Regions from separate parts of the Sinorhizobium mexicanum genome, predicted to be linked through region 3. Evidence: riboswitches for the same ligand, from Rfam matches in the RefSeq annotation. Region 3 holds a riboswitch; each other region holds the start of a gene.
What was found. Region 3 has a riboswitch for cobalamin ahead of FKV68_RS04675 (aromatic ring-hydroxylating oxygenase subunit alpha). Riboswitches for the same ligand answer to the same signal wherever they lie in the genome.

Region 1 (3,268 bases), 1.2 Mb from region 3:
TTCGTGTACCGGAAGCTCAAATGTGCGGCGGTCGCCTTGCTCCCGGCGCTGCTGGCAATCGCAGGCGGCGCGTCGGCGTCGACCGTTTGTGAACGTCTGAATGAACGGCTTACCGATCTTTCCACGATCGTCGCTCCGACCGCCAACCTCCGCGATTTCACCGGCGCCGTCTCCCGCCAGAACATCGAGCTCCGCCGGGCCAAGAATGAGCGACGCCGGATGGAATGCAGCACCGGCAGCGTCGTCGTCATTGGTGGCGAAAACGACGATGCATGCACGGCGCTTGATGACACCATCGCCCGCATGGAGGACAACCTTCAAAGGCTGAAGGCGCATCGCCGCTCGTTGATATCGGGCGACATGGGCGACACGCGCCGGCGCATTCTCGCGGCGCTGGAACTGAACGGCTGCCACGACGAGGCCCGCGGCGGCCCATATCCAATAGAGGAGCAGGACGAGTTCGCCAGCGCGGCCGTCGATGATGCCGAGTTCCACCGCAATATCCTCAGGGATCTTCCGCCGGATAGCGAGGATTATCCGCTGCTGAATGACGACAGCGACATGCAGGATTTTCCGCTGCTGCACGAGGAGCCGATTGGCAGTCTCAGGACAATGTGCGTACGCACCTGCGACGGAGCGTTTTTCCCGATCTCGTCAAATGCGACGCCGTCGGACTTTGCCCGTGACGCCGAGCTTTGCCAGGCACGCTGCCCCGGCGCAGAGACGGAACTTTACTACCACGTCCTTGAGACGGAGGAGGCCGACCAGATGGTCTCGGCCTCGACCGGAAGGCCCTATACCGAGTTGCCGACGGCCTTCGCCTACCGGGCGCGCGGCGTCGGCGCGCCAGGGGTTTGCGGCTGCCGGATTCCGAATCCTACCGCAACGCAAGATCGCGGCAAGGCGACGACAGGCAGCGAGCCCTCGATCATCACGATCAATGGCGACCGGAAGCCGGCTCAGGGATCCGCACAGGCAAAGCCGGGGCCTGAGAGACCCTACGACCCGGCGAACAGCAAAGTCCGCGTCGTAGGCCCGACATTCCTGCCGCAGGAAAAAAGCGCAATCGACCTGAAACATCCACTTGGCCCGAGCTACCAGCCGACCCAGGGCAATTGAGCTTTCAGCGGCAACTCGACCGATTGGGCCCGCCACATCCCATGCTTTCAAAGTAGTGCAGGTAGGACGTCTATCGTATTGAACTCACGAACTGTTTATCCTTGAATGCCCCACGCTTCCTCGAAGACAAGGTCCTCGAGAGGCAGGCGCTGACGCCATCCTTTTACCGCGAGTTCCGGCTGCTGATAGAGCCGGTCGACAAATCCGACGCAAAGCCAGGCAACGATTTCGACATGCTCGGGCACGCCGAGAATCGACTTGATCTCCTGCTCGTGGAAAATGCTGACCCAGCCGACGCCGACACCTTCCGCGCGTGCGGCAAGCCAGAGGTTCTGGACCGCGCAGACGGTCGAATAGACATCCATCTGCGGATTGTGTGTCCGTCCAAGCACGACCGCTCCACCGCGCGTGCGATCGCAGGTGACGCAGATGCTGAGCGGTGCCTTGCGAATGCCTTCGAGTTTCAGCGACCGGTATTGCGCCTGCCTGTCGCCGAAGAACATCAGCGCCGCTTCCTCGTTGGCGCGCTCGAACGCCTTCCAGACCTTCTCTCGCGTCTCCTTTTGACGGACGAGCACGAAGTTCCAAGGCTGCATGAAGCCGACCGACGGCGCCCGGTGGGCGGCGCCAAGCAGGCGAGCAATGAGTTCGTCCGGCAGTGGATCGGGAAGGAATTCGTCACGCACGTCGCGGCGTGTTTCGATTGCGCGGTAGACGGCGGCACGCTCGTCCGGCGAAAAGGCTTCGGCCGCCGTCAGGCAGCCCTTCGGTTCAGGCAGCATCGTTCGATCCCCAACAATGCACAACCTCCCGCCGTCCGCGCGGGGCCGGTCTATCTCGCCAGGCCGGTCTTCTGACTCTGGATCATCCAGCCGCGCCGCCTTCCCAAATCGCTTGAGGATCTAGTGGCAATGTCCTGAGACAAAATCAGAACCTGTATGGCGCGACCGTCCCCATCACAGCGTTGGGCACGTTCCGGGCTTGCACCGGATTCCCGATTCTCCCGCCGTGGCGGGCACCTGACGGCTGCATATGGGCACAGCCGCTGGCGAAAGGCAAGCGAGCCGAACGGTTCGCCTTACCCCGAGACTTCGCGCCGGAGAGTTCTCGTCAGAGCGGCGCCGCCGGATGCGGGGAACCGTCGTAGGCGCCCCAGATCGATTGGTCGAAGCAGATCACCGAACCGGTCATCAGGCCGGATTCCGCCGAGGAGAGATAGGCGCAGGCGCGCGCGACCTCGGCCGGGTCGACAAGGCGGCCGAAGGGCTGGTTCGCTGCCGCCTTCTCCAGCCAGTCCGCGGGTGCGTCATGATATTCGCGCTGGATGCGATCCTCCCCCTCCGATGCCATCCAGCCGATGTTAAGACCGTTGACGCGGATGCGGTTGCGCAGAAGCGCGTAGGCCGTGTTCTTGGTCAGTGTCTCCAGGGCGCCTTTCGACGCGCAATAGGCGGCGATGAAGGGCTGACCCGCCTTTGCCGACATCGAGCCGATATTGACGATCGTGCCCTCGATCTTCTCGCGCCGCATCACCTTCACCGTTTCCTGAATAAGGAAGAAGGGCGCGCGGATGTTGATCGCGAACATGCGGTCGAAGAGTTCCGGCGTCGTGTCGAGGATCGTGCCGCGGTCGGTGATGGCAGCGGCATTGACCAATGCGTCCACCCGGCCGAATTCCCTGTCGCAAGCATCGACAACCTTGCGGGCATCCTCGACCCGCTCGAGATCGGCCGCCACGTAAACCACCTTGGTGCCGGTCGCCTTACTGATTTCGGCTGCCTTCGCCTCGCCTTTGGCAGCGTTGCGCCCGCAGATGACGATACCGGTCGCGCCCCGTTCGGCGAAGAGAGCGGCGATTGTCGCGCCGAGCCCTTGTGTGCCGCCGGTAACAATGGCAATTTTTCCGTCGAGACGACCATAATCCGTGCTCATGAAATCCTCCCTGGGATGATTGCGTTTTTAAGCTGCCGCCCTCGAAGTGTTGGGGAGCGTAGCTCTGTGGCGTCCCTCAGCTTTTCTTTTTCTCGGCCTGGACGGCCAGTGCCTCCACGAAGGCCACGGTCTCCCAGCCGGCTGCCAGCGCTTCATGCATCAACTGTGCCTGCGTCTTTGGCGCCAAGCCGCCGAGCGGCGGGTCGCGATCGAGATT
Region 2 (3,268 bases), 1.4 Mb from region 3:
GCCCTGACGCCCTCGCGCAAGCGCTCGTCCAGCGTCTTCCATCCCGAAACGCCGGTATAGCCGGCCATGCGATCCTGCAGTTTCAAGGCCAGCATCATCTCGGTGAGATTGACGTCGTTGGAAACCGCCCGCTGCGGCGCGGCGTCGAAAGTGACCTCTCGGTTGCAGCTCTTGACGGTGACTGGATGAGCAAGCGCGGGCACGGCGGCAAGCAGAAGCGCGCCGGCGGCAAAGAGAAATCTCGTCATCGGATGGCTCCTGCGGAACGGGAAGGTCGCGTGGCGGGCATTGGGTCGGGCCGCGAGAGCGCGAAGGAAAAGCGGGAACCATGACCCGCGGCATCGGCATGCGCGGTGGCATGGACGCCGAACGCAGCCGAGAGCGCCGAAGGCTTCAGTACGGTCTCCGGCGGGCCGAAGGCTGCAAGCCGCCCCTCCGTCAGGATCGCCACATCGGTCGCGAACTCGGCCGCGAGATTGATGTCGTGCAGCGTCGTGACGATCGTCAGCTTCAGCGTTTGCAACAGATCGAGGATTTCCAGCTGGTGGCGGATGTCGAGATGGTTGGTCGGCTCGTCGAGGATGATGACCTTCGGTTCCTGGGCAAGCGCCCGGGCAATCAGCACCCGCTGCTTCTCGCCGCCCGAAAGCGTGGCGAACTGGCGGCGCGCAAGATGGGCAAGGTCGAGATGCTCGAGCGCATGCGCCACGCGCTCACGGTCGTAGTCGCTCCAGCCGCTGATCCCCTCGCGGCGCGGGATCCGCCCCATCATCACGACGTCCCGGACGCTGAACGGAAAATCGCCCGGCATTTCCTGCAAGACCACGGCGATCGTCCTTGCCGCCTCGCGCGCACTCATTGCCCAGAGGTTCACGCCGTCGATCGCGATACGGCCGGCAGTCGGCTCGACCGCGCGGTAGAGGCAGCGCAACAGCGAGGTCTTGCCGGCGCCGTTCGGGCCGATGATCGCCAACCGGCTGCCCGGCGCAATAGCAAAGCCGATATCGCGGACAAGCCGAAGGCCGGGGCGCGGCCCCCACTCCAGTTTTTCGACATGCAGGCTGGCGCCGGCGCCCCCCTGCAAACAACTGAATTCGTCGCTCATGAAAACGCCCTCCCCGCGCTCACTGCAGCCGCCCCGCGGTCTCCTCGGAGACGAGGAGCGCCGCCGGAATGCGCGCAAGGCCCGTGCCCGCCGGGACCAAGGCGGAACGCGGAAGGGCATCAAACGCCTGACCTTCGGCACAGGCAGCGGCGAAGCTGACGAGATCGTCTATGTCTTCCTCCGGCGAGATGTCGCCGAAGAGATAGGTCGCCCTGCCGGTGGCCTGGAAGGCGATCGTGCAAGGCCGCGTGCAGGCCGTCATCGCCACCGTGCCGGCGATGGAGAAATCCTGGTCGAGAGGTCGGCCGAGCGCGGAAACGCTGCGGTTCAACTGCGCGAGCAGTTCGGCGCCGGGTCGGCACGGGCCTCCCGTGAAGCGGCAATCGGTGCAGAGGGTTATCTTGTGCTGTCGGAAGTCTGAATTCGCCATGGCTTGTCTCCGCCGGGCTGGGCCGGAGAGAAAATGGCGAAGATGCAAGGAGACGGTTGCCCGCCAAGCAGTAGCCAGTTCTTTTCCATCGGAACACCCCGTCCGTTGTGGTTGATCGGTTCGATGGCAGGTCTCCTGGCTTGCGGGTCGCCGCGCATCCACGTCTTCCCGGCTTTTCGCCAGTGACATGGTGTGAATGCGCTTTCCGCTCACAGTTGCGGGGGCAGCCACGGTTTCGGCCCCTCCTGGGTCGTCCTCACCGTGTTCCCTTTTCAGCCGCTTCCGGATCACGAAAGCAGCACCATCGCGCCCTTGGTGGCATGAATCGCGCCCCGAGGCAACCGGCGGATGAAGGGCGAATGGAGATATCAACATGGGTGGGCATCTCGTTGAGTGGCCGCCATTTGTTACTAAATAACATTACGGCGGACAAGACAGAAACTTCGTTTGCAAGCGGACGCTCCCCAATGCGAAGACAGCAAGGCGCCAATTGGCCTCAGGCGGAAAACAGATTCTCCGCCATGAAATCCACGAAGACCCGGAGTTTTGGCGACTGATAGCGGCTGGAGGGCCACAGGATCCGGAACGGGCCGGAATGTTCGACGTGATCGTCGAGCACGCTGACGAGCGTGCCGTCGCGAAGCTGGCGGCGGATGCCGACGTCCGGCAGGCAGGCGATGCCGAGCCCTTGCTCGGCCATGTAGATCAGCGGCTCGATGGTGTTGACGACCGCGGTCGTCGGCAGTTCGATGTCCCTCTCCCCGCGCCTGAGCGGCCAGCGCTCAAACTTGCCGCTGGTCGCGTAGCGGTGCTGCAGGCACGCGTGGGATGTGAGGTCTCCCGGAGTTTGCGGCACGCCTCTTGCCGCAAAATAACCGGGCGAGCCGACGAGCATGAGCCGGAAGGTGCCAAGCGAGCGGATCATCAGCCGCGAGTCGCTGACCTCGCCGGCGCGCACGACCGCGTCGAAGCCTTCATCGATGACATCGACGAGCCGGTCGCTGAGATCGAGGTCGAGCTCGATCTCCGGATAGGCGCGCATGAAGGCCGTAAGCGCCGGCATCATCAGCATGCCGATGAGTGGCATGCTGACGCGCAATTTGCCGCGCGGCGCGCCCTGCGTCTGGGCGATCCCCTGCTCGGCCGCCTCGACTTCCAGGAAGATGCGCCGGCAGCGTTCGAGGAAGAGCGCGCCTTCAGGCGTCAGCGTGATCGAGCGGGTCGAGCGATGGAAGAGCCGCACGCCGAGCCGTTCTTCCAACCGCGCCACCGCCTTGCCGATCGCCGAGGACGACACGCCCAATTGCCGCCCGGCGAGCGTGAAGCTGCGGGCGTCCGCCGCCTGAACGAAAGCGTTGAGGGATCCGAGACTGTCCATCTGCCAAACTCCATTGCGGACATTTTCGTCCGATGTGCTCGGAATTGTAGCGCATTTTTCCAGGACTTCGAGTGGCTTACCTTCAACCAGCGCGGCAGATCGCCCTCTTCGGAAGGCGGCCCGCCGTCCCTGATTTCACTGAAGGAGAGAGCCATGTCCGAGGTTTCAACGGCACCACAGCACCACGACCGTTTTGACTATTCCGCCATTATCGATCGTCCGCCGCTGCGCTGGCCGGGCGGTGCAAGGGTTGCGGTCTGGATCGTGCCCAATGTCGAGCACTTCCTGTTCGACCGTCCGTCCAGTTCGATCACGCAGCTGACCGCCGGTTTCGTGCCCGACGTGCTGAACTATT
Region 3 (3,268 bases):
CAGCGCGTACCGATGCTGTCCGGCTGCGCCTTGACGGTGACGGCAACCGAGAGCGGGCGTGATGGCGAGGATGACAGCGTGTAGGTGCGCATCACCGGCTCCTCGCCGACGGGCAGCTCAAGCGTGACGAACTGCCCCGGCAGATAGCGGAACCAGGCCAGCTTGTCCGAACGGAAGGTGAAGGTCATCACGTCCGCAGTCTCGATCACGGCCGATATGCATTCGAGCAGATGCTGCCGATCGATCCACGGATGCAACTCATCGAAATGGCGAAAAGAGGAACCCATTTCCATGATCAGGCCACCCGTGAGAGAGGAGCGGCATCGCCCTGCAGGCGGTTCTGCATGAAATTGCAGTACCATTCGACGAACTGCATCACGCCGCCCTCGTGCTCGGTCGAATAGGGGCCCGGCTCATAGGCCGGCGAGCGGATGCCGAAGGCGTTTTCCTCTACGATCTGGCGATCCTGGTCATTGGTTTCTGTCCAGACATGAGTAAGGTCTTCGATGGTGTAATCGACACCTTCGACTGCATCCTTGCTGACCAGCCATTTGGTGGTGACCTGCGTCAGTTCCGGGCCAAGGGGCAGCACACGGAAGGTGATCGCGTGATCGCCGAGCACATGGTTCCAGGTGGTCGGGTAGTGGAAGAGCAAGAGCGTGCCGATCGCGCGCTGGTTGATGCCCGCCGAAAGCTGTTTGCGCACGGCCGCATGCCCGGACATCGTGTAGCTCTCGGCGCCGTTGATGAGCGGCATCCGCGTCATCCGGAACTGGCCGGTCGGCGCGATCCTGAACGTGCTCGGAAGGCCCGCCGCTTCGCACCTTTCCCAATGGGCGCCGATCTCCGGGTCGTCCATCGCGCCCTGGACACCCGTCACCGTTGGAGCCTCGGGGTAGGTGCGGCAAAGCTCCGGATGGTTGGCGGCGCAGTGGTAGCACTCGCGGTTGTTCTCCCAGACAAGCTTCCAATTGCCCTTCTCGACGATCGTGCTCTCATAGGCGACCTTGGTTTCGCCAAGGCGATGCGGCGCGAGATAACCAGCAACCGTCTCGCGGAACGCCTGGAAATCCATCGGCTCGTCGGCGAGGCTGATGAAGATATAGCCTCCAACCGTTTCGCAACGGACCGGCTTCAGGCTGTGCTGAGCCGGGTCGAAGCCTTCGGGCATCTGCCGCGCGAAAAGCAGTTTTCCGTCCAGTTCGTAGGTCCACTGGTGATAGGGACAGACGAGCTTGGCCGAGGAGCCCTTGTGCTGCGTGCAGACGCGCGAGCCGCGGTGGCGGCAGGAATTGTGGAGCGCCCGGATCGTTCCCTGCCGGTCGCGGACAACGACGATCGGATAGTCGCCGACCTGAACGGTAAAGTAGTTGCCGGCCCGCGGAATTTCGCAGTCGTGACCGATAAAGAGCCAGTCCTTGTACCAGATGTGCTCGAGGTCTTGCCGGTAATAATCCGGGTCGGTGTAGAAGGCCCGGTCGAGGCTATGGCCCTCACGGCGGGTTTCCAGCCGGCACAGCATATCGTTCTGAATGTCCATGTCCTGTCCTCTTTCATCAGTTCGGAGAGGCAGGACAGGAACCAACGCCGACGATAGTGCCGGCGCATCAAAGGCTCCGATCCGGCTGCCCGCCGCAACCAGTTACGGTCGATTTTTCGTCCCAAGGCTGGTTTCCGGGCTCTGGAGCGGCCCCAAGAGGGACCCGCCCGGCGCCTTCCCGGACACACCGTCCAGTGGCCTTTTGCCGTGGCTTTCGCTCCACCACCGTTGCGGGGGCAGCGCCGGGATCTGACCGGCTTCCCAATTCTCCGCCCTCCCTGGGAGCGGCACCTTGAGTGTCGATATCTAAGCGCGCGCAGCGCCTTTTCGTTTGCCGATTGACGACATCCTCTTCCAGAAAGACGACACGATATTCGCTCGTCATTCCGCTATACTATGATTGATATTTTTTATTATAAACAATGTGATAGCTGAAAACATAGGCAGCTGGCGATTTTTTCACCAGCGTCATCTCCGGCACGAAATGAGCTGGTCATTTTGCGACAATCCTCCGGAGTGCTTGCCGCCGACGAAAGGCAATAAAAAATCATCTGTTAACCCTGAAGGGCTAGCATTCCGGGACGGATCAACTCGTTTCGCGGACAAGGACGGCGCCGGCGCCAATGGCAAGACTCAGATATTATGACACCGGCACGCGAGCTCCGGTTGCCGCGTCAAAGGCCACGCCCCACGCGGAATTCCTCCGCACCGGCCGGATCGACCGCCGACGGCCCTGGATAGCCGGGCAGCGTCGCTACCTGACGCATGAGGAGGTCGCGGAGCAAACGGGGCGGAAGCTTTCGGCGGCGGGAGAGACGACCCACAAGCGCATCAACGCGTTCCATTCTTCGATCCAGTTTCCGAAGATGATCTTTCACCGCACCCTCCCGAACAGTCCGCATCTCGGCTACTGCCATGTGACGGCCGCGAAAACGCATCTCGAGCGCTCCCACGACATCACCTGGGCCTTTTATTTCGCGAACTTCTTCTCCGATCTCGGCGACGAGACGCATTTCTTCGATCGAATACACAGGGGTTATTCGCGGATGTACTTCGCCGTGGCCATCGAACCCGGCGGCGACGAAGGGCAGATGGTCATCAATCGCAATGTGCGCGGCAACGGCCTGATCTTCCGGACGCAGGATCCCAAGGTGGCACTGAAGAACGTCTTGATGCTGGGCGCGCGCGACGACGCACTGCGCAAGATCATTCGCAGCCTTTGACCCATGCTTGGTCGGGCATTGTTCTTATAAATGTCGTGCTCCAAAACCGCTGCGCACTTTTGGGCGACATGCGCTCCTTGTTTCGTGCATGTCGTTGTCCCAAAACCGCTCCGCACTTTTGGGCGACATGCATTGACGAAGAAAATCGTTCTGTTTTTCCGGCACGTCCGTTAAGGAAGCGACGGAAAGGCAAACGGAACCGCCATGGCCGAAATCATCGATACACGCACAGAGCCAGATCGGGCGATCGAGCAAGCCCGCGCCGTTCTTTCCGAGGGCGAGCCGGTCGCGATCCCGACGGAGACGGTCTATGGCCTTGCGGCGGACGCGACAAATCCCGATGCGATCAGCCGCATCTACGAGATGAAGGGTCGACCTCGTTTCAATCCGCTGATCTGCCATGTCTCGGATATGGCGATGGCCGAGGCGCATGTGACGTTTGACCCGATTTCGCGCCGGCTTGCGGAGGCCTTCTGGCCTGGTCCCCTGACCCTTATCTTGCCGC

Region 1: linked by a shared signal. The riboswitch ahead of bluB (5,6-dimethylbenzimidazole synthase) and the one ahead of FKV68_RS04675 (aromatic ring-hydroxylating oxygenase subunit alpha) in region 3 are both predicted to bind cobalamin.
Region 2: linked by a shared signal. The riboswitch ahead of FKV68_RS11530 (DUF1636 family protein) and the one ahead of FKV68_RS04675 (aromatic ring-hydroxylating oxygenase subunit alpha) in region 3 are both predicted to bind cobalamin.

Annotation. Positions count from the first base shown of each region.
Region 1 is NZ_CP041238.1:2,220,870-2,224,137, forward strand. Features, by position in the region: gene FKV68_RS10450 (DUF2865 domain-containing protein) at 1-1,119, shown strand, start outside; gene bluB (5,6-dimethylbenzimidazole synthase) at 1,215-1,901, opposite strand; cobalamin riboswitch at 1,946-2,157, opposite strand; gene FKV68_RS10460 (SDR family oxidoreductase) at 2,230-3,051, opposite strand; gene FKV68_RS10465 (phytanoyl-CoA dioxygenase family protein) at 3,128-3,268, opposite strand, start outside.
Region 2 is NZ_CP041238.1:2,453,888-2,457,155, forward strand. Features, by position in the region: gene FKV68_RS11520 (ABC transporter substrate-binding protein) at 1-248, opposite strand, end outside; gene FKV68_RS11525 (ABC transporter ATP-binding protein) at 245-1,105, opposite strand; gene FKV68_RS11530 (DUF1636 family protein) at 1,125-1,535, opposite strand; cobalamin riboswitch at 1,644-1,856, opposite strand; gene FKV68_RS11535 (LysR family transcriptional regulator) at 2,032-2,913, opposite strand; gene FKV68_RS11540 (polysaccharide deacetylase family protein) at 3,067-3,268, shown strand, end outside.
Region 3 is NZ_CP041238.1:1,004,655-1,007,922, reverse strand. Features, by position in the region: gene FKV68_RS04680 (FAD-binding oxidoreductase) at 1-293, opposite strand, end outside; gene FKV68_RS04675 (aromatic ring-hydroxylating oxygenase subunit alpha) at 296-1,540, opposite strand; cobalamin riboswitch at 1,649-1,850, opposite strand; gene FKV68_RS04670 (DUF6656 family protein) at 2,164-2,763, shown strand; gene FKV68_RS04665 (L-threonylcarbamoyladenylate synthase) at 2,968-3,268, shown strand, end outside.